Regions from separate parts of the Xenorhabdus sp. SGI 60 genome, predicted to be linked through region 1. Evidence: predicted binding sites of a transcription regulator. Region 1 holds the regulator's gene; each other region holds the start of a gene.

Region 1 (11,013 bases):
ATGAAACAGCACACATGGATGATAACCTTTTGTTTGGAGAATAGTTCAGAGAGTAAGCGTTTAGAAATATCGGGTTAGGCGTACTGAGTCAATGTTTGACGATGAAGCATAAATAATTTTCATGATGGAAAAGAAATTATCGTTTTTGCCTATCTTAACAATTAGGGCTGGAAATCACGGACTATTTTGACCAATATCAGTAACTACAAGGAAAGGGAGATAAATCACAGAATGAAACCGTTACAATCTGTGCATTCCTATTGTTTATTGACAGTTGATAGAGAGCGTTATTCATGAAAAACATCAACCCTAGCCAGACAGAAGCCTGGAAAGAATTGCAACAGCATTTTGAGCAAATGAAAAATGTGCATTTGCGGGATCTGTTTGAACAGGACAAAGAACGGTTTGCCGCATTTTCAGCGACATTTGATCAGCAGATTCTGGTGGATTACTCCAAAAACCGCATCACCGCAGAAACGCTGGAGAAATTACAAGCCTTGGCGCAAGAGACTGATGTAGCCAGTGCCATTCGCAGTATGTTCTCTGGTGATAAAATCAATCGTACCGAAGATCGAGCGGTGTTGCATATTGCCCTGCGTAACCGCAGTAATACCCCGATTTTGGTGGATGGCGAAGATGTGATGCCGCAAGTCAATGCGGTGCTGGCGAAAATGAAATCATTCAGTGAACGCATCATCAGCGGTGAGTGGAAAGGCTATACAGGCAAAGCCATTACAGATGTTGTCAATATTGGCATTGGTGGCTCTGATCTTGGCCCTTATATGGTGACTGAGGCACTAAAAGCGTATAAGAATCACCTGAATATGCATTTTGTTTCCAATGTTGATGGCACCCACATTGCCGAAACGCTAAAAGCCTTAGATCCAGAAACCACCTTGTTCTTGATTGCTTCCAAGACGTTTACCACACAAGAAACGATGACTAATGCGCATACTGCACGCCATTGGTTCCTGCAACGTGCTGTTGATGAAGCGTATATCGCGAAACATTTTGCGGCATTATCGACCAATGAACAAGAAGTCATAAAATTCGGTATCGATTCACAAAACATGTTTGAGTTTTGGGATTGGGTAGGGGGCCGCTATTCGCTCTGGTCTGCAATTGGTTTATCTATTGCGATTTCCATTGGTTATGAAAATTTCGAACAGCTGTTGAGCGGCGCTCATGCAATGGATAAACACGTTGAGCAAACCGCCTTCGAGCAGAACATTCCTGTTTTGTTGGCCCTGATTGGCATCTGGTACAACAATTTCTTTGGTGCAGAAACTGAAGCGATTCTGCCTTATGATCAATACATGCACCGTTTTGCTGCCTATTTCCAACAAGGCAACATGGAATCAAATGGTAAGTACATCGATCGTGATGGTAATCCGGTGAATTACCAGACAGGGCCGATTATCTGGGGTGAGCCTGGCACTAATGGGCAGCATGCTTTCTACCAGCTTATCCATCAGGGAACTAAATTGATCCCGTGTGATTTTATTGCGCCAGCAATGAGCCATAACCCAATCAGCGATCACCATAGCAAACTACTCTCTAACTTCTTTGCGCAAACTGAAGCGTTGGCATTTGGTAAAACACAGGTTCAGGTAGAAGCTGAATTTGCGCAAGCAGGAAAAAATGCTCAGGATGTGGCGAGTGTTGTGCCATTCAAAGTGTTTGAAGGTAATCGTCCGACTAACTCCATTTTATTGCGTGAAATTACCCCATTCAGTTTAGGGGCGTTAATAGCCATGTATGAACATAAGATCTTTGTTCAAGGTGCAATTCTGAATATCTTCTCATTTGACCAATGGGGCGTAGAACTGGGTAAACAGTTAGCGAACCGTATTCTGCCTGAATTGCACGAGGCGGAAGCTGTAACCAGCCATGACAGCTCCACAAATGGCCTGATTAACCAATTCAAAGCGTGGCGTTAATCTGAACTTCCATATTATCTAACCCTTCCCTCACCTTAATAATAGTTATTATTGAGGTGAGTTTTTTTGTGATTTACATAATTTGTTAGCAACTTTTAATTTTCTTGGCCTGCAACATGATATCCTCACTCCCCATTCGTTGTGCTGTCGGGGAAATTGCTCTTCCCCGCAATGGAAAAATGACATGGCAGATGACACAATATTAACTTCAACCCCTATCCACTGGTTATCGGCATATGAAAGTAAGCTTCTTCCTGAGTCTATTTTGGCCTGGTTGATGGAAGTTGGCTCAATGACACGTCGCTTTGAACAACATTGTCAGCATGTATCGGTTACTCCTTTCCGGGAAGGTTTTGTCACTTTAGAAGCGTTAGAGGGTGAAAGTGAGCACTTACCTGTAAGTGAAAAATATTGGCTACGTGAAATTGTCTTGTATGGAGATAACACTCCGTGGCTTTTGGGGCGCACAGTGATTCCTGAGGAAACACTCACCGGCCCAGATAGAAAATTGGTGGATGTGGGCACTGTTCCACTTGGGCGTTATCTTTTTAGTGGTAATAATTTAACGCGAGATTATATTCAAATAGGCCTACAGGGGGATCGCTGGGCGCGCCGTTCTTTATTGAGACTGTCAGGCAAGCCACTGCTGCTTACAGAGGTTTTTTTACCGAATTCACCTGCATATAAATAGAATTAAGATCAACAGAACTAAAGGGGAGAAATAGATTGAAGGTCAGTATGACGCAGAATAAATGGCGGGCTTATTGTCGTTTAATGCGTATCGATAAACCCATTGGCACATTATTACTATTATGGCCAACCTATTGGGCATTGTGGATTGCAGCAAAAGGTATGCCAGATTTGCACATAGGGTTAGTATTTACTCTCGGTGTGTTTTTCATGCGTGCTGCGGGATGTTGCATTAATGATTTCGCAGACAGAAAATTTGATGGGTATGTAGAACGGACAAAATCTCGTCCTCTTCCCAGTGGCGATATTACCGAAAAAGAAAGCAAAATCTTGTTTGCCACACTGTTACTCATTTCTTTCGCGTTGGTTCTGACACTGAATAAAATGACGATTGCATTGTCGGTCGTTGGTCTGGCACTGGCGTGGGTTTACCCTTTTGTCAAGCGTGTTAGTCACTTGCCACAAGTTGTGTTAGGTGCTGCTTACGGCTGGTCAATTCCTATGGCATTTGCCGCAGTCAGTGAGTCCTTACCTTTAGAATGCTGGTTGTTATTTTTGGCCAATATCATTTGGTCTGTCATTTATGATACACAGTATGCGATGGTTGATCGTGACGATGACCTGAAAATCGGAGTGAAATCGACCGCCGTGCTTTTTGGGCGCTTTGATAAACTGATCATTGGCATTCTGCAATTCATCATGCTGGGCATTTTGGTCTTGGTGGGTGGGATGGTGAATCTGGGGGGTATCTATTATTGGACGGTATTATTGGCAACAGCACTATTCATTTATCAGCAGAAACTGATCACAAATCGGGAAAGATCTGCCTGTTTTCAGTCGTTTATGAATAATAACTACGTTGGTTTAGTTCTATTCCTCGGCATCTTTTTTAGCTATGTCTAATATAACGGGCGATAAACCGCCCGTTAATTTCTTGTTGCCATCACCAGCCGGGCATTGTTATGGCTGATCTTGCGCTATCTGTATAGGTTCGTTCTGTTCTGGTGGCATACTGACACTTTCAATCGTCAAGCGAATTTCAGGTGACATCAACTCACTCAATACATGATAGAGTTCCTGGGCACTGGTGGTAATCATATCGCCGCTGTCTTGAATATAACCTTCTTCACGCAACGTATTGACCGAGCAAGCAAAAACGGCTTTGTCAAAGAACTCTGGCGCATTGATGCCATGCAGAACTGACAGACGTTGTGCCAGCATCCGGCTCTCTTTTTCCAGTACACCACGGCTGATTTCAGGTGTGGCATTCAACAAAGAGAGCGTTATGGCATAACGTTGCAGCGTTTCCCTAATGCCTGCTGCCAGCAATTGCAGTGGGCGAATACGTGCAGGATTCAGCACCAGCATTTCTTGCTCTTTGTTGCAGATAAGGCATTGGCGCGCTAGCTCATCAATCAAGGTATTGACGACGTCCGGGAGCGTTTCCTTACTGTAACGCATGAAAAGTTCCTGCTTGATCAGCGGATAAATCAGTGCTACCTGTCTGAGCAATTCACTGCGACTAATGCGGCGGTGATGCATAATAATACTGGTAATCAGGGATGGCAGGATCAGTAAGTGCTGGATATTATTACGATAATAAGTCATTAGTACCGCGCTTTCACGTGGCAGGATAATAATATCGCCCAGGCCGTCTTTCTCAACCTCAAACTTATTCATCATAAGAGCGTGATCTAACAACTCTTCTGCGGTTTGGTTTGGCACCGTGATATCGTTAGTGTAAGGCACATTACGCAGTAATTGCAGATAGCAATCTAACTGCTCAATAAGTTGTTCACGAGTAAGTGCTCGCTGACGTGATGACAACAATGCTGTAGTGCATAAATTGATAGCATTAGCTGCGGCAGCATTATTGATATTGACCATAATATTGTCAGCCAGTTTACTGACTGTTGGCGTCAGCCATGTTGGACGCTGAGATTCTATTGGGTCAATGGAGTCACGCCACTCTGGTACATGCTGATTCAGGTATTGTATCAACGGGATCGGTTCACCAAAATTTACGTAACCTTGTCCCAGATTACGTAATTTGCGCAACCCTCGAACCATCTGGAAAAAGCTTTCTTTTTCCTTGGTGGCACCGCGCAGCTCTTTGGCATACGTTGCCACTTCCATCACATATTCATAACCGATATAGATCGGCACAATCGTGATTGGACGAGATTCTCCCCGCAGCATGGCTTGCAAGGTCATGGAAAGCGTCCCCGTTTTGGGATCAAGCAAACGACCAGTACGGGAGCGTCCTCCTTCGACAAAGTATTCAACCGAATAACCGCGGGTAAACAACTCACCGAGATATTCACGAAAGATGGTTGAATAGAGCTTATTGCCTTTAAATGTACGGCGGATAAAGAACGCACCAAGACGACGGAATATCGGACCGGCAGGCCAGAAATTCAGGTTAATGCCCGCCGCAATGTGCGGTGGAACCAGCCCTTGGTGATAGAGTACATAAGAGAGCAGAAGGTAGTCCATATGGCTACGATGGCAGGGAACGTAAACCAGTTCATGACCATCCTGTGCCAACTGACGAACTCGTTCGGCGTTATGAACATTGATACCTTGGTACAAACGGTTCCAGGTCCAACTTAAAACCCGATCGGTCAAGCGTACGGTTTCATAGGAGAAATCCGCAGCAATTTCTTCCAGCATATTGATAGCATTCTGCTTTGCCTTTTCGGGAGAGATTTTCTTGCTACGGGATTCATCAGCAATCGCTTTTTCTATTGCTTTTGATGTCAGTAACTTGTTGAACAGATCCTGTCTGGCAGGCAAACGAGGTCCAACAGCCGCAAGACGCTGGCGGGAATAGTGCATCCGAGCCACACGGGTGAGTTTATTGGCGATGATATTATCTGTACCATGTTCGTCGGCCATACGGCGTAAAGACACAGGAGTGGAAAAACGGACAAAACTATCCCGTCCAAGCCATAAGATGGCAAAAAACTTCTGCACGCCATTTAGCAAGCGTAATTGTGGGGTTGTATGCCCTTCTTGCCCTTCGCGTCCTGGGGAGCGGCCAAACATGACGGAAACAGGCACCATCTGGATATCCAGATCGGGATTATTACGATGCAAGTCCAGATAGGCGTGGAAAATTTTTACAGATTCATGTTTTGGCGCATAACAACGGAACACACGTGGACCGTTATCAATAAAGACACAACTGGGAAGCTGTGTATCACCAATTTCCAAAGGATTCAACGGATCAGGCAGATCTTGCGCCAGACATTGTTGACGCAGAGTCAATAAGTCTGTTTTTGAGCGGTACGGTAATATGTACAAAATAGGCCGAGTCGTATCAAGACGCAGCTCCGCAATAGGATCCGTAGGGATTAGTTTACTTTTTACTAAAAATTTTAGTGGTAAATTCAATAACTTATAATATATTTTACGCCAACCTGACATAACTGCTTTAAGCCTCTTGTTAGCAACGCATCGCAAGGATACCAGAAACGGGTTTTGAGATCTGTGGAAATAAGACAATAATAAGAGCTAAAAGTTATATAACCATACAATCAATAAGTTCATTAAAGAAAATTTTTATGGCAAATCAATCAACAGGTTTGAGTCGCATCATTAAAGCGGCTGGGTATTCGGCGAAAGGAATCAAGGCAGCATGGCAAAATGAAGCGGCATTTCGGCAGGAAACAATAGCCGCCATACTTGCGATCATCATTGCATTTTCTATAGATTTTGGCTTACTTGAAAGACTCCTTCTGATTGGCTCTGTTATGCTGGTGGTCATTGTCGAAATCCTCAATAGTGCCATAGAAGCAGTCGTGGATCGCATCGGTAGTGAATATCATGAATTATCAGGTCGAGCGAAAGATATGGGGTCTGCGGCGGTATTGCTCAGTATACTTTTGGCGCTGTTTATTTGGGGAGTGATCTTTTGGTCGCATTTTATGCGTTGAGGTAGCGTGTTTTTTCAGCAAACTATGTTAGTTCGCTGCTTTTACATGCTGACCGGTTCCCAATTCGGCTTTACCTGTATATACTCACAGTTTGACTGTATAAACAAACAGGGGGCGAAATGAAAGCATTAACGGCCAGACAGCAGCAAGTCTACGACTTGGTGCGTGACCATATTTCGCAAACGGGTATGCCACCAACACGTGCTGAAATTGCAGCGCGTCTTGGTTTTCGTTCACCTAACGCAGCAGAAGAGCATTTAAGGGCTCTGGCGCGTAAAGGGGTGATAGAGATTATCTCTGGTGCATCCAGAGGTATCCGTTTGCTTCTTGAAGAGGAAGATGGAGGAGCAGGATTGCCGTTGATCGGTCGTGTTGCTGCTGGAGAACCACTGCTGGCTCAGGAACACATTGAAAGTCATTATAAGGTTGATCCTGAATTATTCAAACCAAGTGCTGATTTTCTGTTACGTGTCAGTGGGATGTCCATGAAAGACATTGGGATTATGGACGGAGATTTATTGGCTGTGCATAAAACACAGGATGTTCATAATGGGCAAGTCATTGTGGCGCGCATTGAAGATGAAGTCACAGTAAAACGCTTCAAACAAACAGGAAATAAAATTGAACTGATTGCTGAGAATCCAGAATTTAAACCCATTGTTGTTGATTTGAGCGAGCAGAATTTCACTATTGAAGGATTGGCCGTCGGTGTTATTCGTAGCGGGGACTGGTTCTGATTGTAAAGGCGGATAATTGCAGTTTGCCATTCTGGGGCGGTCATTTTTCCCTGAGTCCGTTAAACGTAAGTTCAACGGAAACTTGAAAAATATATGATTATATTAGTTATGACCGCCTCGTTGCTCAATTTGGCTTCAAATGTTTTTTCTTATTTCTTTTTATTTTCTTCAACCGAATGATTGTGCTGGCATATATCGCGCTCTGTACAGGATTCAATCTCATGGCAGGAAGAACACATGCCATGCACTTCTATCACGCTATTTCGCAAGTGAAATCCCGTACCTTGTGCTAGCTGTTGGATAGCTGATTCAATATCCTTTGCATCCTTTTCGGTTACTGAACCACAAAATTCACAGATAAACATTGCCGAAGTATGGCAAGGCTCTTCAAAATGATGGCAAAGTACATAGCTATTTGTAGATTCTATTTTGTGAATAAAACCTTGTTCCAGCAGAAACTCCAACCCACGATAAACTGTTGGAGGCTTGGCTTGTGGCTCGACTTCACGCAATAAATCCAGTAAATCATAAGCGCTTATCGCGCTGGGTTGTTCAGTGATTAAACGAAGAATTTCAAGGCGTTGAGGTGTTAAACGAACCCCTCTTGACAGGCAGATTGTTTCAGCCTGTGCCAGTAACTTTTTTTGATTGATAGTTTTCATTACACCTCTCACCCCGACACGATGCTAATGACGTTAATGTTATCATGTTTTTTAACCTGAGAGTGGGATCTATATGATGTTCAGTTCTCGTCTGATGTGTAACATACCGGTGATACCGGTGAAGAAGAATGGTTCACTTGTCATGATGAAATACTTGAAAATAAAGTTAATCCGTGGATAAGAACAATAAAATGGGCTGAAAAACGGAGAAAATAAAGCTGAAAATATTGGATAATATCCAGGTGCTTAAGTTAATTTATCCGGCCAATTATATTGGAAATTAAAATTATTATATGTTGTTTAAATATGTCATTCTTTATAATTAACACTGGAAATAGTATTCTCCATTACTAATATTAGAGATGGTTTATAAATGATTAATAATATAAAGCTGTTTATTCTAATGGTTCCACTTAGGAAAGAAAAAATCAACATTAAAAAATTCGAAATACATCTTACTTAATTAATGGATTAAAAATGAAAGAATTATTGCAAAACCACCCGAATAATAGAAGATTTCCTGTTAATGGTTTTAGGATAATCAAAAATATCCTCAAGGAAAGAAAGGGAGTGGCATTTCTCAAGCCTGTTCAGGTAGTTGGATTTAGTGTTCTTTGGATTACAACACTTTTGTTAGGGGTATTATCGGTCGGAATAACGATACTGATCTTTGATGCTAATAACGTATCTTCAAAGGGATACATACTTTGGGCTAGCTTGATTGGCTTGAGCTTACTTGGTATATATTTCTCCACTTATAGTTTACAACGCATCAAAAATCTCCCTATTACTGAGCAGAAACGTTATTACTTACAGGCAAAGTATTCTGTTTTGCCGGAAGAAAAGCGTCAGGCATTGCGTTTGCATATCGTTAGTTGTTATTACGATGGTTTTTGGACCGAAACATTAGAACATTACCCTTTAAAAAGCCGTGTTTCTCGCGATAATTACCAATACCGTATCTTGCCCTTATCTGATGCAGAACCTCACCAATCTCAAGTCTATAAAAATTGGGGAATACTTGATGAAAAAGATTATTGGAAAGTATTGCATGATTTATGGGCGGGAATGCACTCAGAGCGTTTTGCGGTTGATGCGGTTTTTACCGATGGAGAAATGTTTAAGGTACTTGGCAATTTAATTGAAGAGCCAGAGGAATATGTACAGCAATGTTCTCGCTCAATTAATGGACGCCCGCCCGCTTTACTTTGGGGATTTGATCTCTGGCGAGCGATAGTTTTGAGCCGAAATTGTTTTGCTGCGGGCTATATTAGTGAAGAAACGGCGTGGAAAAATATACTAAAAACAGCCGATTATGTTTATGAAATTTTTGGCAGCTTCGATGAATTCCATACGAATTATCGGTTAGGTAATGCCTACTGGAGTCGGGATTTTGACACAGTGAAAGGACGCTTGAAAGAGTTTTGGTTTTACAAGGAACACTGTGACTGGCCAATGGCTCAATTACCTTGGCCAAGCCCGAAAGGTATCTTTATGGAACAATATATGAAAGATGGTTTTGCTGATGCGGTCAATTCCATATTGCGCGATCAACAAATGGAAGATTCATTTGACGACGAAGTAATGGATGAGGAGTATAACCATACCGAAATTCGTGTATTGCATTAACAACCTGTAGGGATAGGTATGTATACTCTATGGCACAAAGAAACAATTACAAAAAATACTACAAGTACAAACATGGCAATATATGAATTAACACAGGATAGGTTAATCGAAGTTGAAATGACTTCATTTGAGGCAGAGAAGCTGAAGGAACGACAAGATATTCAGCGTCTTTTAAAATCACAAATTGGAGCCATTAGTCCAGATACATTAGTGATTGCAGAAGAATATAGTCATTTTGTTGGCTCTAATCGCCGCCTTGATTTACTTGGTATCGATAAGTCTGCCAATCTCGTCGTCATAGAGCTGAAGCGGGATGACGATGGTGGTCATATGGAACTTCAGGCGATTCGGTATGCAGCTATGGTTTCGAATCTAACGTGGGAGCAGGCTGTTAGTGCCTACAGGGAATTTTTGAGTCAAACGGAACAAGATATTGATGCTGAAAGTTCGTTGTTGGATTTTCTGGCCTGGGATTCTCCACAGCATAATGATTTTGCTAAAGAAACCCGTATCGTTTTAGCTGCTTTTAGCTTTTCTAAAGAGATTACGACATCGGTTTTGTGGATGAATGATATAGGGATGGATATAACTTGTGTTCGTCTTCAACCTTTTCGAGTAAATGAAAAAATTTTATTGAATGTTGAGCAAATTATTCCTCTTCCCGAAGCAGTAGATTACCAGATAGAGGTACGTCATAAAAAGCGGGAAAAGAGAGCTATTAGCAATGAAAAAGATCACTCATCACTTAATCTGTATGTTAATGAGATGTCTTACCAGCAAGGTTTCCGTAAGTCAGACATTGGTTTTTATACAGTTAAGGCACTCGAGGATCATAAATTAATTGATGAGTCTGGTTTTCACTATCTACGAAATAATAAAACTTGTTCGTTTCAGTTGCTGAAAAAATATGAAGAAATTAAAGGAACAGAAGACAAATACAAAAAGTATCGTACTCAGTTAGAGCCTGAGTTTGATTATCAAGGTGAGGGGTATTACATCGCTAGAAATTGGAGCCTTTCTAGTACAAATCGATTTATTAATGAAATTCAAGAGAAATTCTCGTCACTACACTTTGAATGGAACTAATTCAAGTATTCATTTTTGGTTGAGTTTGAAGCGATCCTTTTCGCTCTGTATAATCGCCCGTCTTGGATAATTTGGGGGAGTTTGTGCTCCCCCTTAATATCTCCTAATGGCAGAATAAGCCGAAATAAACCAGAATATAAAGTGGCGATATCGGCGCTATCTTTTTGATTTTTAAACGAGGTTTGTGATATGCACCCATCATCCCGCTTTTCCGTTGCGCCCATGTTGGACTGGACTGACCGCCATTGCCGTTACTTTCATCGTTTATTGAGTAAGGAAGCACTACTTTACACGGAAATGGTTACAACGGGGGCGATTATTCATGGCAAAG
Region 2 (11,013 bases), 1.2 Mb from region 1:
TGCTTGCATAGTATCAATGGCAACGAGAGCCAGTTTACCGTGTTCATGATCATCTTTAAGCATTTGTAGCGCAGCGATACCTAAAAATGTTGCAAAAATTACCACACTAATGATGGAAGTAGGGCGTGCTCCCGTCAAATCAGCAAAGGGATTTTTAGGGATAAAAGAGAGAATGATCTGAGGCACACTCATATCTGCAACTTTGCCAATAAAATTGCTTTCAATTGCTAATAAACGAGCAGTTTCTTGCGTGCCTTGAATAAGTCCTGCTGCACTTAGCCCAAACAAATTGGCAATGACAATGCCAATTAAAGCGGAAATCGCTGTAGTAAACAGTAAAGTACCAATGGTAAAAAAACTGATCTTTCCTAGGGAAGATGCTTTATGTAAGCGAGTAACGGCGCTTAGGATAGAAGCAAAAACCAACGGCATGATAACCATTTGTAGTAATTGTACATAACCATTACCAATAATATTGAACCATTTAATTGATTCTTTTACGGTAAGATTATCTGTTCCATAAATGATGTTTAATGCCAGCCCAAAAACAACACCTACGACTAGAGCCACAAGAACTTTTTTGGACAAACTCCATTTATTTGAGCTCGTTTTTGCTAATAGAATAAGCAGTGCTACAAAAACGAGCACGTTGATGATGAGTGGTAAATTCATCTCTAGTCTCCAAAACTTATATACCCTGTATATTTGAGTTGCTGTATGTAGCTTGAATATAGATTTGTCAGTTGTATTTCAATTTGTAATCTATCGTCTACATACCATGAAATGCTTAAGATAGGATATTATCAGTATAATAAGTCCCTTTCTTATAATTAAATGGAATTTAATATAATTACTTTCACTAATTAGTTTAATTGGTTATATATCCTAATCTATTTCTTTTTTTTTGTTCAATTATAACTGTTAACTTTGTATCTTATTGAGTTCAAGGTCTTTTTGAAGGCGACAGGAAGTGAGTAAAAAATGGTTTATATTTTGCAGATAACCCCATTTTAAAATGGGGCTACGATATTTGCTGTATGTGAATATTGAGCAGTTACTTGTAGAGATTCTGTAGCTTATCGATAGGTAATTTATCAAACTGTATTTTGTTAAATTGTAAGCTGTCGAAATAGCGAGCGAATGAGAAATTGATGTGTTGTGGAAGGATAATAGCGATCACTACTACCAGTACGGCAATAAAACGTTCGGCTTTTTTACGTTCCTTACCTCTAAGAATAGGTAAGCAAAAACGTATTCTTAGCGGCCATAACAGTGGAATACCAGCGGGAGTAAGCATATCAGCAATAAGATGGCTGATATAACCGATAACCATTGCATGGACAAAGTCAGTTGGAATGGGCCAATTAGACGGTATTTCAGTCTGGAATAGAGTAACCCCTACGAGCAGCGCTAATAAACTATGTGTAAATCCACGATGTCCACATAATCGCGCGATTGGAATGGATACAAAGCGGAACAATCTGCCTAAAGTTGAGCTTGGATGGTCGATATCTGGCAACAATGAAGCCAGAAGTACGCCGGGAAGCATGTGTAACCAGTCTCCCTGTGCTATTTCTGGTGTGATTTCTAGCTGGTGAGCCAATACAAGGCTGGCAACGGAAAAAAGAAGATGCCCTTCTGCTGTCATAACGATTTATACTAATTATTTATGCTAATTGCTGTTTATACATACAGTGAGGGAGTATAGAGGGTTTTGCCTGAGGAAGATAGAGGGTAACCAGGAAAATTTTTACACTATGGCTTTGTAGGTTGAGGGGCAGGTTGATATTTGCGCTGCCTTATACGAAAAATAGGGCAGCGCCGTGGCTATTAAGTAATATTTTCTATTGTTAATTTTTCCAGAGAATTCAGTTTAATGTCAGCCAATGACCAGCGTGGATCATCAAAATGGTGAGAGGCTGGGACGATAATTGAGCGCATTCTTGCTGCTTTGGTTGCTATCATACCGTTAAATGAGTCTTCTAATGTAAGACAGTTAGTTGGGTTGACGCCAAGTTGACTGGCTGCCAGTAAATAAACTTCGGGATGTGGTTTGCTGTAAGGTAAGTGTGCAGCAGAAACGACAACATCAAAGTAATGTTCTAGGTTAAACAATTCGAGCACTTTTTTGATCATTTCATAGGGTGAGGCGGAGGCCAGGCCAATTTTCAACCCACGTTCACGACAGAGATTTAAAGCATGTTCTACTCCGGGCAGTAAGGGACGGTTTTTTTCAACCGATTGAACTACGTAATCGATGATGCGTTGCCCAACTTCACTTTTAGAGGCGCCTTGCCAGGGGGATGCTTGATACCATAGCTCAACAGCGTGATCGATTCGTAGCCCCAATGTGTCAGGTAGGTTTTTTGCTAAATTTAAATCTAGCCCTAATTCACTGAATACGCTTTTTTCTCCCTGTTTCCAATAAGGTTCAGAATCAATCAGCAAACCATCCATATCAAAAATAGCGGCTTCCATAGATAAACAAAATGACATCTCAAATCTCTCCGCGATGATAACAGTGATTAAAGAGATTTGATTGTAACAATTCCAATAAATTAAATCTTGTTATGGGTGATGGCAAAGAAAGAGATAGTTTCATCGGTAAAATAAGATAATGACTCCGTAAATAGGATTAAAGTTGTTCGTTATGAGCTATTATTGTGTAAAAAATAAAATTATTTATGCCAATGGAGAATGTAATGACGTATCAAGAAGCCAGATATGTTGCTATCGTTAAGCGAATCTTGGGCTGGATTATTTTTATACCCTCCCTGTTGTCGACATTTGTCTCAGTGATTAATCTAGCCGCGGGGCAGCAGGGTATTAAAGGTGATGGTGCTAAAGGTAACGGTGTTGGAGATGCTGGTATTAACGCCGTATTGAATGATTTTCTTCAGATGATGACAGAAATGATTAAATTCAATACACCATTTTTGGATTTTTTTTGGAAGCATTCTCCAATCCCTGAGCGTGTTGCTGGAATTACTGGGGAAAATATCAGTTTTTTTGTCATTTATATGCTGATATTTGTGGGGTTGGCAATGAGTGCGTCTGGTTTGAGAATGTATCGTCAATTTAAATTCATCAAAGAACGTATTGAAGATCAAATGGTCTTTGAATTCGTGCAGGAAAGTGGAATAACCAAGGAACAATTGAAAGCTAAAATTGCGTTCCCCTCTCATTCTTTATTCAGCCAGATTTTTATTCTTTACATATCACCAATCATTATCGGTGCAATTGCTTTTTTCTTATTCAAATTTTTAGGATGGTAAGGTGATGGTTAATAACAGCGCAAGGATGCCCAATGTCGCGTTTGGTTTAAAAGGAATTGATATTCTTAATATAATAAATTTTTGAGTGATTGGGCTAAAATCAATAATTAAATATCATATTAATTTAAGTTATCTTATACCTATTCAGATAAAAGTTTATCAATCATCTTTTGTATTAGAATAAAATTCTCCCCACCGAAAAGATTACATCTATTTAATAAATAGTAAAGTTGGTAAATAGGTTGACGCTCAAGGAAATCTTTAGGTAATGGCCAGATACTCTGATAACCGTCAAATATTTGCAAAGGAAGATCTGGGTAAAGTGGCAGCATTGCCAGATCACATTCGCGATCTCCCCAATAGCAGGCAGGATCAAAAGTGACGGCACAATTATCGTTCAATGATGCACAGTTCATGGGCCATAGATCGCCATGCAGGAGAGAGGGTTGGGGATGATGATTGTGTAGTCTATCGCTGATTACTTGAACAATTTGGTTAATATCTCCAAATACCATTCCTTTATCAGCGGCAAGCTGCAACTGCCATCCGATGCGTTTTTCGGCATAAAAATAATTCCAGCGCTTTTGCCATCCGTTAGGTTGTATGGTAGTTGCCAGCATGTTATCAAAATCAAAACCAAATTTAGGTTGTTCACTCCATTGATGTAACTTCGCAAGGTGTTGACCAAAAAGATATGCACTGTGTGGGTTAAATAGTTTTATGGGTAAATGCTCCAGCAACAGGAAGCTATAGTTGCGGTCGTGACCTACACCATAAACATCGGGGACACGGGTTGTTTTGCTGCGAGCCAATAATTCCAGTTGTTCAGCTTCTGCTTTAAAAATTGGCAGCATTTCTTTCATATTGGATTTGATAAAGATATGTTGTTCACCATATTTAATGTGCCAGGCACGGTGAATCTCTCCTCCGGCCAATTCCTCTTTATCGTGAATTTCAGCGTCACCAAAATGCTCACTTAATAGACGGTTCACTGTTTGCCACATGCTTCACCTCATTAAGTTGACAGTTGCTATGTTTATACTACAGACAGATGTAACATTTGAACAGGATAAAAGGAATTTTAATAGGAATTAATAAGGCCATATCTCAAATTTGATATGGCACTCTATTATTTTTTTAATTTGATTTTTCTGGAATTGATGTCTTTTAGTGTGAGATTTTTTCAAACGATCCTTTGTTTGCTTTCTTATAAGCTAATTTTATTTGGTCATAAGTAAGTGCAATAGTGAAGAAAATTGCCTGAATGATTACGATGCAGGGGCCTGTTTCACCATCAATATGGAAGCTGATGATTGTTCCAAGTACGCTGGATGATATAGAAGCAACCGTTGCCACAATCAGCATGCGATCAAAACTCCGGCAAAGTATAAAAGCAATAATGCCGGGGGAGATTAACATCGCAATGACCAGAATGATGCCGACGGCCTGCAAAGAGGCAACAATTGTCAGGGCCAGCAGCGATAATAACCCGTAATGGAGAAGTTTCACAGGAAGACCAACGACTCGTGCCTGATTGGGATCGAAGCAGTAGAGCATGAAATCTTTCCTCTTTAGCAGCACAATAGCCAGCGTGATCCCTGCAATGCACAGGGTTTGGAGTAATTCATGCTGGGTAATGCCGAGTATGCTGCCGAATAAAATGTGTGTCAGGTGTTGATCCGTATCTATACGTGTAAACAGTACTAACCCAAATGCAAACATACCTGAGAAAACAATTCCCATGACAGTATCTTCTTTGATTCGGCTATGTTCTTTTAGATAGCCGGTGGCAAATGCACAAGATATACCAGAAAGGAAAGCACCTATTGCAAGTGGTATACCTGTTACAAAAGCGAGCACTATACCTGGCAAAACAGCATGGGAAATGGCATCGCCCATCAATGACCAACCCTTTAAGACTAAGTAACAGGAAAGTACAGCACAAACAGCCCCCACCATAATGGCAGCATAGATAGCTCGTCGCATAAACTCATGCATGAAAGGTTCAGTAATTAATTCAATAAATGTGTTCATGAGCGTTGTTCCTGAATCAATGCCAGAGATTCCTTTCTGGCTCGTCTGCGAGAGGCTAACGTGCCATGTTTAGGGGCAAAGAAGAACGCGAGTAAGAAAATCACTGTTTGTATGGTGACAATGACTCCCCCAGTGGCACCGTTGAGGAAATAACTCACATATGCACCGATACCACTCGAGAGTGAACCGATGGCGACGGCAATAATCAACAAATATTTAAATCTATCTGTTAATAAATAGGCGGTTGCACCAGGCGTTACAACCATTGCGATAACCAAGATAGCGCCTACTGTTTGTAATGCAGCAACGGTACAGGCACTTAATAAAGTGAAGAAAATGATTTTCAACCGAAATGGTGATAATCCGATAGAGCGAGCATGGGTTTCATCAAAGAAAACAACCAACAGATCTTTCCAAAGTACCATTAAGATGATGAAGGAAACTGCAATAATGATTTCAACTTGTAAAACATCTTCATCAGCGATTCCCAGAATATTGCCTAAAATAATGGTTTGTACATTTACGGATGTGGGGTTTAAAGAAACGATCAATAATCCGACGGCAAAAAAAGTGGAGAATATAAAACCGATCACCGCATCTTCACGTAATCGAGTGATATGACGTACCAATGTCATTGATAATGCAGCGAGCATCCCTGTAAAAAAAGCACCACCTGCATAAGGTAAACCGAGAGCATATGCACCTGCGACACCGGGCACAACAGAGTGGGAGAGGGCGTCTCCCATTAGCGACCAACCTTTTAGCATCAGATAAGCGGATAAGAAAGCACAGACACCCCCAACAATGGTGCTTACCCACATGGCTTTCACCATGTAGTTGTAACTGAATGGTTGTAAAAGCAGTTCCATCATGGTTGATTTTCCTTTTGTTTGGGGTTTTGCCGCGGTGGAATATGATGATCATGTCCGTAAAAGACGGCAGCACGTTCATCATCGGTTATGACTGTCAGTGAGCGTGGATCATCATCTTTATGCAGTTCAGGAGCGGAAAGATTAATATGACGCAAGACACCACCGAAGGTAATTTCCAGATTTTTTTGAGTAAACGTGTTTTCAGTTTGGCCACTTGCGAGTACGGTGCGATTGATCAAAATAACGTGATCACAAAATTCAGGCACACTACCAAGGTTATGCGTTGATACTAAGACTAAATGTCCTTCGTCACGTAAGTCACGAAGTAAGTCAATAATGGCATTTTCTGTTTTAACATCTACCCCAGTAAAAGGTTCATCCAGTAACAAAACTTTCCCTTCTTGAGCCAATGCTCGGGCTAAAAATGCGCGTTTTTTCTGCCCGCCAGAAAGCTCACCAATTTGGCGATCACGCAATTCTGTCAGCCCGACACGTTCAAGGGCTTTATTGACGATTTCATGATCACGCTTGCTGGGGCGGCGCAAAAACCCCATTTTTCCATAGCGTCCCATCATTACAACATCAGAAACCAGAACCGGAAAATTCCAGTCTACATCCTCAGTTTGAGGGACATATGCGATGATATTTTGTTTTAATGCCGCTCTGATAGGTTGATTGTTGAGTGTTACTTTTCCATGTGAAGGCGTTACTAATCCCATGATTGTTTTGAACAAAGTGGATTTACCGCTGCCATTCATGCCTACCAGCGCACAAATTGTGCCGCCAGTAATGTCAAAACTGGCATCATAAATAGCAGTGTGTCCATTGTTGTAAGTGACAGTGGCATTATCCACAATTAAATGAGGGTGCTCAAATAACGGCTGGTGGTTTAATGATGAGCGTTTCATTGATTAAATCCTTTTGCGATAGTGTCTACCGTGGTGTTAAGTAGATCAATATAAGTTGGAACCGGTCCTTTTTGAGTGGAAAGGGAGTCTACATAAAGTACCCCGCCGTAACGTGCTCCCGTTTCTTTACTGACTTGTCTTGATGGTTTATCTGAAACCGTACTTTCGCTAAAGACTACTGGGATCTTATTAGCCCTTACTGTGTCAATGACACGGCGAACCTGCTGTGGGGAACCTTGTTCCTCAGCATTAATTGGCCACAAGTAAACTTCTTTGAAACCATAATCTTGTGTGAGGTAGCTGAAGGCGCCTTCACTGGTGGCCAGCCAGCGTTGCTCTTCAGGAATACGAGAAAGACGTTCTCTAAGAGGCGTATCCAATCGAGTCATTTTTTCTGCATAAGCTTTGGCATTACGATTGTAAATTTCGGCATTATCAGGATCGTATTTGACAAAAGCTTTACGAATATTTTCGATATAGATCAGCGCATTTTTTGGTGACATCCAAGCGTGTGGGTTAGGGTTTTTATTGTAAGGTCCTTCGCGAATTGGTAAAGGAGAAATACCTTCGGTTATAACCGCAGCAGGTATGTCTTGCATGTTTTCAAAGAAGCGTTCGAACCAGCGTTCTAAATTTAAGCCATTCCAGAGGATAAGGTCTGCACGTTGTGCTTTGATGATATCTTTGGGAGTGGGTTGATAATCATGGATTTCTGCACCAGGTTTAGTGATTGACTCGACAATTGCTGCGTCTCCTGCGACATTTTGAGCCATATCTTGAATAATAGTAAATGTTGTAACCACTCTGAATTTTTTCTCGGCATGAACTTGCTGGCTGAATAACGCCATTATGAATAGAACAAGGATCAGATTGAATATCGGAAAAGCAGAAAGAGAATATTTTTTATTCATTATGGTAAACCTTACTTGTTGTACATATTATTATTGATAATGATTATCAGTATCATTTGTGTAAAGTCAAGGCGATAGAGAACAAAATTGATGATAAATTTGATAGATGCTCCTTAAATTCTTACTGATTGATATGACAACGACATACCTTATGCGAACAAAAAAACAACATGATGTCTAGCGTTACCCACGAGCAATAAAGAGATTTACTTTGATAAGCAATAGAAAAATATTTTTGGTTTATCAGTAAAATTATATATCCTTTATAGGATTAATTTTATTTAGGGGAAGCAGCGTGAAATTAAAACTCTGTTACATTGCGATAGCATTGCTATTGTCAGGATGTGTAAGCCAACAAGTACACCAATCAGACAGTAATAGACAAACAACGGTAAAACGTATGCTTGATGGTAATAAGGCTGCTTTTGATACCCGTAAATTAACTAATAGGTTTAAATCTACCCCATTTGATGGTTTGATTGCGCAATCCGCAAAACGTTATGGTGTTGATGAAACGCTTATCAAAGCGATTATTCAGGTGGAATCAGGTTTTCGTCCAGAGGTTGTTAGTAAATCGAATGCAGTTGGACTCATGCAGATTAAGGCATCTACGGCTGGACGAGATGCTTACAGAGTGAAAGGAAAATCTGGGCAACCAACGGTGCGTGAATTGAAAGATCCTGAAACCAACATTGATCTTGGTACAGCTTATATCAGCATCTTGAAAAAACAGCATCTGGAAGGTATTTCCAATCCAGAAACGCTGTACTATGCAACGATAGTTGCTTATGTAAATGGTGCAGGGGCATTATTGCGAACGTTTGATGCAAACCGAGTTTCGGCAATTAATAAAATTAATAGAATGACTCCGAATGAGTTCTATCAATATGTTCAAAATAATCATCCTGCACCACAGGCTTCTCGTTATTTATGGAAAGTCCAAAATGCGTATCATGCTTTAGGTGTAATTCATTAATCGCAATTCGTAAATTTACAAAAATAGGTCTGATAGCCTATTTTTTTATTTCTGAATACTATTTGACAATCCATTGCCACTTTAAATGTAAATGTCACATAGAACAGTTTCTTATAAATTATAGATGTTACAATTTTCAGTGAATGTACGCATTAAACTTCAAGTTGCAATTTACAACACGATATGAAACCTGATTTTTCCCCGCTTAGTGGGGAGAAATCACACGTGTCTTAAAGTTAGATTGGTATAGTTTACAAGTAATATTACTTATTGAGTTTTAATTGAAAATATTCGTGATAATTTATAGTTCTAATTGTTTTCTGAATCAAATGATCTGACTGATAAAAAATAATTATTAGCTGATAAATAAAAGTGATTTGAATTAACTGGATGAAAATGACATTTTATGTAGTAATTAACAATTACCTTTTGCTTTTACCCATGGCCCAGAAGATAAAGTTATTTATCATTAAAACCAATACATGCTATGGCTATAAATGGACAATAATGTAAAGTCACGGTGACTCTTTAAAAATTAACATATTAATGGAATGTCTATACCAATCGCCTTTCAAGATGCGTCTTATATCTCCCCCGCTACGCGGGGAGATATAAACAGGCACATTGATTTACAAGCTGTAATTTGAAGTTGGATTGGTATAGATAGATAATTAAAATGAGTATTTCTATAAATATTATTGTCAATAAATGAAAAAATCAAGTGACTATGTTTGAAGTTAATATATTAAGAATGCTTAATTAAGGAACAATAAATGAATAATATAAACAGTATAGAATTATCTCCTCCTACATTTCCACAGGCACATGGAACCGATACCATTAACATACACGATCTGCGCATCACGAATACTGAATATATATTAATGGAAGTGCCAAAATATAATGATGCTATGACTGGCGATAAAATAGAGGGATATCTTTGTTTAAGAGATAATGATGAGGTAGTTATAAAAAATAGACCATATTATATTACACCCGATAAATTGCATACATCCCCATATAATTTGCTATTTCCTGTGGATGAGGTTTCTCAATATGGTGCCTATCAAGCTAAATATAAGATAATAAGTCATGGCAATGAACGTGAGTCACCAACAGTGAATATAAATCTTATATTTTTTGATTCATCTGAATTATCTGATTATATTCCTAGTGTTCCAGAGGCTACTGGTAAGCAAGGTACCTTGCTGACAAGAGATGATTATTATCGGTTGGATCAGTTGAAAGTTATTGTGCCAGTTTATGAGGGGATGGCTCCTGGCCATACTGTCAAAGTTTTATGGAAAGGGCGTCGTAGTGATATTACATATATGCCACCTACTCAGACAGTAAATAGTGTAACACCGATGACATTCTATATTCCTCGTATGGAGTTTATTGACACGATAGGCGATACTGCTACGTTGCGTTTTTCAGTCACAAGAACACCTGGTGATGTTGTTGAATACTCAGGCGGTTTACAGCTTGAGATTGAAGGGCAAGTACTTAATTTACCTGCACCCAACCTTGAATACAATGATGATTCTATTCAAGTCATAATACGCTATCCTGATATGAGATTAAATCAGACAGTAAACATCCGGTTGGTAGGTCAGACAATGTGGCAAACTAATTATCAAATACTTGACAATGTAGAACGGATAGCAATAGATATCCCCTATGATTGGGAACAGGAAAACCGCGGGAAACTGGTTCTGATTGACTATGCTGTAGGTGATATATATGGAAGTAAAGATAATTTTTCCCATATATTAAGACGAGTCTTATAACATCTTCCAAAAAATATAAAAAATTTTTCTAATCTCTAATAAGCCTCGTTTAAATAGGTTTTCATAATACTGAGAGTATCAGATGTTGGAGTTCCTTACCCCGCGCAGTGCGCGGGGTAAGGAGTACTCCTATTATTTTGAAACGCTATTTAACTTAACGAGGTTTATTTTTTTACTTGGTAAACATTTGGCTAAGATCATCAGTGTGTTGAATTATTATGTCATTAAAAATAGTTATCATGTGATA
Region 3 (11,013 bases), 1.9 Mb from region 1:
GTATTAGGTAATGACGCATAAAACTGTTGTTGTGATTAGAGGAACACCGGCAAGTGGTAAATCCACAACGTGCAACCACTTGAAAGATATCATGCTGGCGCAGGGGCTAACTGTCTCCTATTTACCGTGGGATACTTTTCATCATTTTGTTGAACCAAGAACATACCTGACGCTAAAAATCATCATGGAAGATACCTTGCGGTTGTTAAAGGTTGCTGATGATTGCCTTGATGCGGGCAGTGACTTGATCATTCTGGATGGCGTATTCATTTATCCTGAAGAAATTGACGCTATCCATTCCCTATTTACGCAAAAAGGTGTTCGAATTCTGCATTATCGGCTCGTTGCGCAGGAACCCACGCTGATTACCCGTAATCAGGAACGAGCTGTAGAAGATCGTTTACCCGCTTCCCGTATTAAAGAAGTCGCTCAGGATAGTTTGTGGGAGCACAATGTCCCTCATGAAACTTTGCTTGATAGCGCGAAATATTCTCCAGACGGTATTGTGACGCTGATAAGCCAGGCCATTATGCAACAATCTGCACCAATTGCCCTTTTTACCAATCCGACCACTTCTCATTTATGGCGTTTAGGAACAGTATTACGTTACCCTGAATTCAGGCGTTTTGAGCATGTTGATCTGGTTTGGCAAAAAGACCCGCAACAGTGGCAAAGCAATACATTCTTCGATTTCACTTTTACGACTCAAGAAGAAAAAGAATTATTCTCTTTTTTAAAGCGGCAACCTGTTTTATTTAAGTATCTGAACGCAAAATCCCGCGCCTATTTCTACCTGCATGATTTAGCGCAACAGCACGATTTACAATGTCATGAAGAAAGCAAATGGTCAGCCCCTATTGTCAACATACCGCCTGAAACAACAGTCGCTGACTTCTTGATCCAGCACTCAACACGATTAAAACGCAGTCTTAAGAAAGCACGCACCCACCATACCGTCACACGTTACAGTACTTCGAGTCAAACTGAGCAATTGTGGCAAGATGCTCTGTATGTGGACGCGAAAGGCTGGAAAACCATTCAACAGAGTGATATGCGCAGCCTGGGCCGTGAAGACCTCCAATATCTCCCTGGCCTGTTATCCAAAAGTAACCAGTATCATCTGGCAGTCACTTATGACGATAACGGTACTCCTGGTGCCTGGTCATTGATGATAAATAACGGTGCGGGTCAATGGTATGCCGCTAAATGGGGTTGTAGCTATCTGGGTAGAGAAAAATTGATGGGAATCAATTGTCTGGTTAATCATCTGGAAACACTCTATTGCCCTTATACTGGCCTTCAACTTGATCTATGGGGCAGAGAAAATGAATTCTATGACCAGTTAGCTAATGAATATATTGAGCGTCTTCATCTCAGGATCACACCATGATATCTCACCGCAATCTACTCGCTTTGCAAGATATACCGTCTCAGCAACATATCATGTCGCTGGACAATATCATGAACTCTGGCTGTTCAGTCCGGCGTTTTTTCCGCGAAGATCTACAAGCCGTGGCGACTCAGGGCTATTGCTTGATGCCAGAGTGGATATGTCAAAGCATGGTTGAATCTGTTTACGCAGCCAATTGGCAGCCACTCTTCTATCCTGTTTTACCGCCAGAACATGCCAGCATGATTTTGCAAGCGGATATCCAGGCTACGATGGCAATGCTAAACTCTCTTCCACAACCATGTGCCATACTTCTCGCCCATCCTTTAGGTTATATCGATCCAGGATGCATAGAATTTTTGCGAGAAATTCAAAACAACCACAATATCCACGTATTTCTGGATCTTTCTCAGGGTTATGGCAGGAAAGATTGTTTACAGGAGCTCCTGCATGTTCATGCCGCTTATTATTCTTTCAACGGCAATAAACTTCTCCGTACCGGTGGAGCATTGCGCCTTCGCCTAATAAACAGAGAGCAGATTCCCTCTTCTGTCAGAAATATTTTGACTACCTTTTATACCGCAGCCGAAGAAAAATTCGCGGTATTGAGAGAGCATCTACAGTCTCACTTTATTGAAGATGATATCCACAATGTCTCACTGTACGCTTCTTACCAATCAAGCCCCTATCGTACCGTATTAGATTGGGAGAAATGTTCTTCCTCCCTGCAAAAATTACTTAAAAATCAGGGACTGGTTCAGCCGTTACTTGCTAAACCTCGACAAGAAAAAGCGCATTCCAGCTTAAATTATCATCAATGGTGTGAGAAAGTGATGTTGATGTTTAGTTCACCAAGAGTTGAATGGAGTCAGTAAAATGTTAGAACTCAAACAAGTTACCCCTCAATCCCCCTTGTGGAATTCATTTCTTCATCTTTATGGAGAATATTTTCAACGCCATTGGCCAGAAGTCTTTGGGGATCAGTCAGAAGAAGCTATTGCAAAGGAAAATCATACTATCCTTGAGCAACGCATCCTGCAAGGTGACAGGGGGCTGTTTTTGTTGCTAAATGCCGGACAATTAGCGGGATTAACCAATGTGTATCTTGAACGGGAAGAAAAAGTAACCCTGAATATTGCTGAATTTTATATCAGGGATGAATACCAGCGCCAGAAGCTGGGTTATGGATTATGGCATGCCATGTTGCAATGGGGACGTCGCCACGGTGCAACACATGTTCATCTGGAGACAGATGCAGGAAAAAATGCCAACTTTTTTTGGCAATCTCATGGGCTTTCAAGCCAGCAAGTGGATGAACGTATGCACTACAGTGGCCCCATACCGCCCCTGAAGATACTGTGGATCAGGCATGGGCAAATTATCCCGCTTGACCATCTAGATTACTGCCCTGAAGATAATGTGATCGCCCTTGATGCCAATTCAATCAAACAGGCTAAAGAAATTGGTAGACGAATATTGGGGAAACTTCCGTGGCAAAATATTTATACCTCACCTCAACGTCGGGCGCTTGAAACTGCCAGAGCACTCAGCTCAGCATATCAATCTGGTTCAATACAAGAAACTGATGCACTTTGTGAATTCTTTCCAGAAGAGCTTATTGGCATGAAACTGGCAGATATTCCGCATCGCTACGGTGCAGATTATGCTTATCGGTTACTGTATACCCCCCTTGATTCCCCTTTCAAAGATTCAGAACAGGTGATGGACGCGGCCGATAGAATCCATCGTTTTATTATGCAAATTGGCGATGAGCTTTCAATGTCTTCTATGCGGATTATTATCTCCCATCAAAATTTGCACAATATTTTCTTAGCTCATTTAATGACAAATAATCTCAATCTTTCTGGACGATTACATCTTAATAACCTACATGGTAGTACCTTTTTATATTGTCCTTATACTAAACAATTTGATATAGAAAATGTAAATATTCCTTTATGAGAGAACAATATGTTAAAAAATATTCCATATATTATTTTTGACGCAGACCCCTTCTGTTTTGGCCCAATATCCACCACGTTAAATGTGGTGGAGAAATTAAAGCATCGGAATAAATTAACACCGGACACTAAATTTATTTTATTAGGCACACTGACTTCTTCTCAATTAGGTCAAAAATCCGGCCTGTTTGATGAAATTTATGAATGTGATACTACTTCGGTTACAGAACTTTCACGCTATTCTGAACTTATTTCTGGTGCAAGTTTGTATATCATTAATACTAACCTTAACTCGATTGATTTCGTTTCAAAATTTAATACACCAATTATCTATATCGACACGCTATTTTGGATGTGGGATAATCTTCATGTTGATCTGCACAAAACTGAAAAAACATTTATTCAAGACTTTCATGGAATAGAACGCAATATTGAACGATTCCATGATAAGCTTGGTAATTATCAAGTTATTCCTCCAATTCTTCACAATTCTCTGCAACAATGCATGATGGATGACCATCCTCCAGAAGGTATATTAATTACTCTTGGTGGCATTGATACAGTCTACGCCGATACAACAGATTTTTATTATCATTTCCTCGAAGAATTATTATCTATTCCCTATCTGCAAAATGAAACTAACATTACTATTGCAGGAGGAGGTAAAACTATCGTAAATTTGGCAGAAATGTTTGCCAAAACGCATCCTCATATTCATATTGGTTGTTTTTCAAGGCATGATTTTCTGCAAAAATTACACCATGCTCGTAAGGTATTAGCCAATCCGGGTCTGACAACATTTTATGAATGTGTCGCTCTTAATAAAGATGTTTTTTTCTTACCACCACAAAACTATAGTCAACAATTACAATTAGAGGTGTATCTACAAAATTATTATCATCATGAAGACGGTTTCTTATGGCAACCGGAATATGGTTACCCTGACATACCCCCGTATCTACCAGAGAAAGACGGATTAGCATTAATTAAAAAATGCAATAACTTATTTATTAATAACCCTAAAGAACGAAAACGTGCCATGAATAAGATAAGTAAATTTCTTGAAAAAGAAAAAACCAACACTAATTCTTGTCATGACATTTTTCAAAATAATTCAGATGATATCATTGCTGATTACATTGAAAATAGGATGTCCAATCAAAAATTGTAATACGTAACCATAACTTAGATATAATACAATATTGAGAATATAATTTATTCCAATAATAATTTTTTAATGTCTGTATGTATGAAGAAATAAATTATTATCATCTATACTCGATAAACTTCAAGTTGCAATCCGCAAGACGACGCGAGGCCTTATATTTCCCCGCAGCAGGAGGAAAAATAACACGCACCTTGAAGTTTTGGTATATTCATAAATATTAAAGCTTATTTCCATAAGAGGCGACCCTATGTCCATACTATTTTCTGATGTTAAAGTATTTGTTGGTGGCCCGATCCAACACGCATTGAAATTCAGGGTATTAGACAATAACTTACAAGTTCACATTAAGTCTGCTATTCACCATCTGGAATCACTTGGTGCAGAAGTTTTTTCGGCTCATCGTACAGAACAATTTGGCGGAACAACGCACTTATTTACGCCAGAGGAAGTTTCCCAGCGGGACTGACAATGGATGGAACAATGTGACATTTTTGTTGCCATTTTGCCTGTCTGTCCACAACAAAAACAACTAATGAGAACAGATGGTACTCATATTGAATTGGGTTGGGCTTCCGCCTTAAGACGCCCAATCCTATTAGTCACCGAAAAACCCTTTGATAACTCTGCCAGTCATTTACTAAAAGGCCTGTCTGCTATTGCTCAAGTTCATCATATCCCTCTGAATGATTTTGTCTATGATCCGGCTATATTAAGCCATACGATTCAATATATTATAGAAAAGAAAGTTACCCCAAAATCTTCAGCCGTCGCATGAAACCAGGAAATAGTAGGGGCTTACGCCCCTATTCACTAAATTTCACTTATTATGGATGATTATCTGAATTATAGTGAACCAGCTCGCGGTGCCAGTTAATTAATTCGTCACGTAATTTTTCTGGTAATACTGCAACATGACACCCTTCTATTGCACCTGCTAATGCAAGCAACAAACTGACATTTGTTTTTTTCCTATGCTGCTGGAGTTTGAGGTAAGTCGCTTTTGCTCCCAATATTCTTAATTCTTCTACTTTAGAAATACCCACTTTCCATAATTGCCTTTCTAAAGCGATCCCTAAATTAGGGAGATCTTTAAGCCTAAGAGGTATTTTTTGTCTATTAATGATTTCTTTCACTGTGTATTGGTAGGCTAAATTGACATACTCAAATAATTGTTTTTGATCCTGCCAAAGTGATTCATTAACACGGTAATACCGTAAAGTCACAGGTATTCCTCTTTTTGAATAAATAAATTTTTCCATTCCCCGGGCTTTAAATAGTACCTCAGCGTGACTATTTCCTCGTAAATAAAGCTCTCCATCAGAACTGATGGCAAATAAAACATCATCAATTAACAATCCAATGCCGCCAAATTGAGATTTTTTCTTAAGCTTTCCCAGTGAAGATACACCATGCTGCAATTGAACAAAACGAGCTCCAGATAAAAACATTTTTTATCACTCCATGAATCACATTCCAAGGTAATGTTTAATCATGCCTTCTGTTAATAAAATAGATAACCAGAACAATTAATTAAAACCATACGCAATCTATTTCCAACTGCCAATCGTTAAGGCATAAAAATCCTAATTTCTGTAAATTTTTGCGAAGCGCTTTGAAAAAAAGAGACTTGCTTTTAATCAAATATCGTTATACTGTATAAATATACAGCCTATTGTGGCGAGGAACATTATGAGCATTCGATCAGCGTGGGCATATCTCACTGAGAAAAAAACAGCAGCTGCTAACACAACAGTGAACGAACATAAAACAGACAAAAAAATGGTTGGGATGACCATGAAAAGAGTGTCTTTTGTGGAACCACTTCAATGCACTTCACACACGATAAAAGGCATGGTCAGTGAGCTGGTTTACAATGAACACCAGCCTGCCATTAATCACATTCTTCTTCCTTTATTGCACCAGTCTGGAAAAGAAAATCGATGGTTACTTTGGGTAAATCCTAATAAGAGGTTAAATCGCCAATGGTTAATAGATGCCGGGCTTCCTTTAAATAAAATTGTCCAACTAAACCAAATCCATCCTATTGCTTCAATTAGTGCTATGGAAAAAGCGTTGGCAAGCGGCAATTATAGCGTTGTATTGGGTTGGTTACCGGAATTATCAGAATATCAATTAAATACGCTACAAATAGCTGCTCAAAAGGGTATTACTCTCGGTTTTATTATGCGACCACAAAATTTATCACATCCATTTATTGCACAAGCGAATAAGCTACAAATTCACTCTAATTATTATCATTGATTTAAATTAGGATTAATCCCAATATTTTTTATGAAAAATTAAGCTACTCATTGATAATCATTATTGTTTGTAATGAAAATCAATACATTAATACTGTAAACATTGTAAATATTAGTCAAAAATACTTATTTTTTGTCAGTCAATAATTAATTTTTTTGAGCCATGAGTCACAGTGCACTTGTAACTTTTTAACTTCGTTGTAGACTTTACACAGTTTAGGGAGTTGTGCTTACCGCTCTTATATTTCAGAACACATCTTCTGATTAAAGCATAGTTACCTAACAGAACATTTTAACCAGTGGCTAACAATAAGGCTTTTAAAGCCAATTGCCTATTTGGATGATAACGAGGCGTAAAATGAAAAAGACAGCTATCGCAGTAGCAGTGGCAGTGGCAACTTTCGCAACTGCTGCTCAAGCAGCTCCAAAGGACAACACCTGGTATACCGGTGCTAAACTGGGTTGGTCTCAATACCATGATGTAAATTTCTACGGTAATGGTTATGATAACCGGATTGGCAACGGCTCTGCCCATAAAAGTCAGCTAGGTGCGGGTGCTTATGTCGGTTACCAAGCAACTCCATACTTAGGTTTTGAACTGGGTTACGATTGGTTAGGTCGCATAGCTTATAAAGGCAGCACCGATAATGGAGCTTTCCGTGCCCAAGGCGTTCAGCTGACCACGAAACTGAGTTACCCAGTGCTGGACAATCTGGACGTTTATACTCGTCTTGGTGGTATGATATGGCGGGCAGACTCTTCTGCAACCTATAATGCCAATGCAATAGCCGGAACGGGTGAAAAAGACCAGCGTAGACTGAAAAACGACGACACAGGTGTTTCTCCTCTGGCCGCGATTGGTGTCGAATACGCATTGACCAAAAATCTGGCAACCCGTCTGGACTACCAGTGGGTTAACAACATCGGTGATGCCACTACCGTTGGTGCCCGTCCAGATAACGGCCTGTTGAGCGTTGGCGTTTCTTACCGCTTCGGTCAAGATGAAGCTGCGCCAGTCGTTGCACCAGTAGCACCTCCAGTTGTGCCAGCGCCTGTCGTTGAAAATAAGAGCTTTACTCTGCGCTCTGATGTTCTGTTCAATTTCAACAAATCAACACTGAAAGCAGAAGGTAAACAAGAACTGGACAACCTTTATAACGAACTGGCTAAAATCGACCCAACGCAAGGCAAGGTTCTGGTACTCGGTTACACTGACCGCATCGGCAGCCAAAATTACAACCTGCCATTGTCTCAGAAACGTGCTCAGTCCGTCGTAGATTATCTGGTTGCTAAAGGCATCCCAGCAAATAGCATCCAGGCTGCTGGTCGCGGTAAGGAAAACCCTGTCACTGGTTCTACCTGTGACAAAATTAAAGTTCGCACTAAACTTATCGACTGCCTGGCGCCAGATCGTCGTGTAGATATCAATATTCAGGGCACAACTGAAGTGGTCACTCAACCCAAAGCGGCTCAGTAATATCGTTATAATCAAGTTAATAAAACCCCATTTTAAATGGGGTTTTTGTTTTTTACTATCTATCGTGGGCTTATTTCCCTAATATTGCTTCCAAATCCTGCTTCAAACTCGACATTTGGTGAGTATACTTTTCCCGATATTCAGCATCTTCCAATAACTGTATGATTGTTTCTGACAGGGTATTGCCACGACGTCGGGATAGCGCTGAAAGCCGCTGCCAAACACGAAAATCCAAATCAATGGATTTCTTACGCGAATGTTGATGTTCAGCATTAAAATGACGTTTACGCCGCGCCCTAATCGTTTGCTTCATTCGGTTAGACAGATCTGGATTCATATGTAAAGAAATCCATTTCAGTACCTTGACTGGCTCGCTTTCTAAATTCATTAATTCATTGACCGCATCTTGTGCTGCACTTTTTTCAATGTATTTAGTAATCGGCTCACCTTCACGGTGTTTTTTTGCCAAATAAGCCCATTTCCAGCCACATTCCAGATTTTCCAATTGTTGATATTTCATTTCATCTCTCAGTGACAGCGTAACTTAAATCAAGCATAGCAACTATTTCTTTAAATTTCCTATAACAACACAGAATATTGGCATATCTTACAAGCAATGAAAGCGCTGGCCCAAATGTCGTTTCTTTCAAAATTCTGGCATGTTGGTTCATTGCCTAATCTTGTATAATAAAGGTTTCCCTTTTCACTATATGATGTAGCTATCACTTTGACGAATATAAAACTAGACTGGCAGGCATTACAGCCAAACAATGCGCCTTATCAGGCATTCTTTAATTCTGTCGCTGAATTGCCCCCCATTACAATGGATGTGGTTCAACCCAGGCTGCATAGTGGGTTATCCCTTTTTTGTCAGGCCTCCCTGCGTCAACCTTTTATGCTGCTGAAAGCAGAAGAAAGTGATGTTTATCTGTCTCTTCTATCCAATACTGTTTCCTCTCTGCTGCCGGAGAGCCGTCCCAATATCGGTGGTTATTACCAGATAGAGCACCAAACCATCACTTTGCACTCTTCAGGGGAAGGTATTTTTGCGCCAACTGAACGAGTTGCTTACCGTGAGTGGATTGAGCCAGAGCAATTATTTGGCAATGTCTATACGCACCAAGGGATACTTCAACTACAACCCGGCCTTATCCATCAAGTAAATGGTGGTATTTTAATTTTGCCTCTGCGCACCCTGCTTTCTCAGCCATTGATGTGGGTACGTCTCAAGCAGATGATTATTCAGCGCCGTTTTGACTGGTTGTCACACGATGAAAATCGTTCCCTGCCATTGCCGATACCTCCAATGGAATTGGATCTGCGTCTGATTTTAGTCGGTGACAGGCTCAGTCTCGAAGAGTTACAGGCCATTGAACCTGAGCTGACAAGCAATGCATTGTATGGCGAATTTGAGCTGGATATGCCTTTTCATGCAGAAGATGATCTAACAATATGGTGCCAGTACGTTAATGGAATCATTCAGCAACAAAACTTGCCGCCATTAAGTGCTGATGCCTGGCCTGAATTGATCAAACTTGCTACCCGTTACACAGAGGATCAATTCCGGTTACCTCTGGATCTTCAATGGATACCGCAAAAATTGGCAGCCGCAGCGAATTATCAGCAGGAAAAACAGATCACCAAACATTCCCTGCAACAAGCGGAAGATAATCGTACCTGGCGTCATGGTTATTTGGCTGAACGCAGCATAGATGAAATTCTGAAAGGCCAGATATTGATTCACACGCAAGGCTCAGTTATCGGCCAAATCAATGGGCTATCCGTACTCGAATATCCTGGCCATCCTGATCCAATGGGTGAACCTTCCCGTATCAGTTGTGTTGCGCATTTAGGCGATGGGGAATTTATCGATGTAGAACGCAAGGTTGAATTAGGCGGCAATATTCATGCAAAAGGCATGATGATCATGCAAGCTTATTTAATTTCTGAATTGAAATTAGATCAACCACAACCGTTCTCTGCTTCGATTGTATTTGAACAATCCTATAGTGAAGTGGATGGAGACAGTGCTTCACTCGCCGAATTGTGTACCCTTATCAGCGCGTTGTCACAACAACCTATCGACCAGCAAATTGCCGTTACTGGTGCCGTAGATCAATTTGGTTATGTCCAACCTATTGGTGGCGTTAATGAAAAAATTGAGAGTTTCTTCCGTATATGTCACTACCGAGGGTTAACCGGTCATCAGGGTGTCATTATTCCAACCACAAATGTTCAACATTTGTGCCTAAATCAAGATGTTATTGATGCGGTAAAAAATGAGCAATTTCATATTTGGGCAGTTGGGCATGTTTCTGAGGCTGTATCATTGTTAACGGGGATTCCTTATTATGATCCACAAAAAGAACACTTGTTAGCTATGATATGTGAACGCATTGCACAAGCTAATATTCAAGAACGACCCCGGCTTCCTTGGTTTCTCCGCTGGCTAGATTAACTCCATCACTATCTGATCGGAGTTGTTGAGCGTACAAGTGTACGCTACTCTCTAGCCCTACACGATTATAAGGCTATCTGAGAATATGTTTAAAAAACAAGAGTCCTACACGAAAGAAGAACTTCAAGCCTCTGGGCAAGGTAAATTGTTTGGTGAAAATGGGCCACCGCTGCCTTCTGGCAATATGCTGATGATGGATCGCGTCACGAAAATGACAGAAACCGGCGGTATTTACGATAAGGGGTATATCGAGGCTGAACTCGATATCAACCCTGAGTTGTGGTTTTTCGATTGTCAT

The links. The regulator LexA, encoded in region 1, represses DNA repair genes until DNA is damaged. The targets are predictions, from matches to a motif close to TNCTGTATGTACATACAGNA.
Region 2: a site for LexA is predicted at 1,678-1,697, ahead of ACSJJG_RS08845 (metal-dependent hydrolase). Genes of this name have one in related genera too.
Region 3: a site for LexA is predicted at 6,170-6,189, ahead of sulA (SOS-induced cell division inhibitor SulA). Genes of this name have one in related genera too.

What each region holds. Positions count from the first base shown of each region.
Region 1 is NZ_CP196860.1:675,854-686,866, forward strand. Features, by position in the region: gene lysC (lysine-sensitive aspartokinase 3) at 1-16, opposite strand, end outside; gene pgi (glucose-6-phosphate isomerase) at 294-1,940, shown strand; gene ubiC (chorismate lyase) at 2,125-2,631, shown strand; gene ubiA (4-hydroxybenzoate octaprenyltransferase) at 2,679-3,533, shown strand; gene plsB (glycerol-3-phosphate 1-O-acyltransferase PlsB) at 3,591-6,059, opposite strand; gene ACSJJG_RS03125 (diacylglycerol kinase) at 6,197-6,568, shown strand; gene lexA (transcriptional repressor LexA) at 6,688-7,305, shown strand; gene zur (zinc uptake transcriptional repressor Zur) at 7,455-7,967, opposite strand; gene ACSJJG_RS03140 (DUF1266 domain-containing protein) at 8,445-9,596, shown strand; gene ACSJJG_RS03145 (hypothetical protein) at 9,615-10,682, shown strand; gene dusA (tRNA dihydrouridine(20/20a) synthase DusA) at 10,872-11,013, shown strand, end outside.
Region 2 is NZ_CP196860.1:1,835,779-1,846,791, forward strand. Features, by position in the region: gene ACSJJG_RS08840 (L-cystine transporter) at 1-672, opposite strand, end outside; gene ACSJJG_RS08845 (metal-dependent hydrolase) at 1,055-1,648, opposite strand; gene hxpB (hexitol phosphatase HxpB) at 1,831-2,496, opposite strand; gene ACSJJG_RS08855 (YniB family protein) at 2,703-3,275, shown strand; gene ACSJJG_RS08860 (fructosamine kinase family protein) at 3,416-4,279, opposite strand; gene ACSJJG_RS08865 (metal ABC transporter permease) at 4,443-5,309, opposite strand; gene ACSJJG_RS08870 (metal ABC transporter permease) at 5,306-6,181, opposite strand; gene ACSJJG_RS08875 (manganese/iron ABC transporter ATP-binding protein) at 6,178-7,089, opposite strand; gene ACSJJG_RS08880 (metal ABC transporter substrate-binding protein) at 7,086-8,000, opposite strand; gene ACSJJG_RS08885 (transglycosylase SLT domain-containing protein) at 8,296-8,976, shown strand; gene ACSJJG_RS08890 (hypothetical protein) at 9,750-10,766, shown strand.
Region 3 is NZ_CP196860.1:2,555,599-2,566,611, forward strand. Features, by position in the region: gene ACSJJG_RS11815 (hypothetical protein) at 1-21, shown strand, start outside; gene ACSJJG_RS11820 (P-loop nucleotide/nucleoside kinase family protein) at 11-1,390, shown strand; gene ACSJJG_RS11825 (hypothetical protein) at 1,387-2,265, shown strand; gene ACSJJG_RS11830 (GNAT family N-acetyltransferase) at 2,267-3,352, shown strand; gene ACSJJG_RS11835 (hypothetical protein) at 3,362-4,522, shown strand; gene ACSJJG_RS11840 (hypothetical protein) at 4,767-4,985, shown strand; gene ACSJJG_RS11845 (hypothetical protein) at 4,992-5,294, shown strand; gene ACSJJG_RS11850 (TfoX/Sxy family DNA transformation protein) at 5,344-5,967, opposite strand; gene sulA (SOS-induced cell division inhibitor SulA) at 6,209-6,781, shown strand; gene ompA (porin OmpA) at 7,139-8,257, shown strand; gene matP (macrodomain Ter protein MatP) at 8,328-8,777, opposite strand; gene ACSJJG_RS11870 (AAA family ATPase) at 8,985-10,715, shown strand; gene fabA (bifunctional 3-hydroxydecanoyl-ACP dehydratase/trans-2-decenoyl-ACP isomerase) at 10,801-11,013, shown strand, end outside.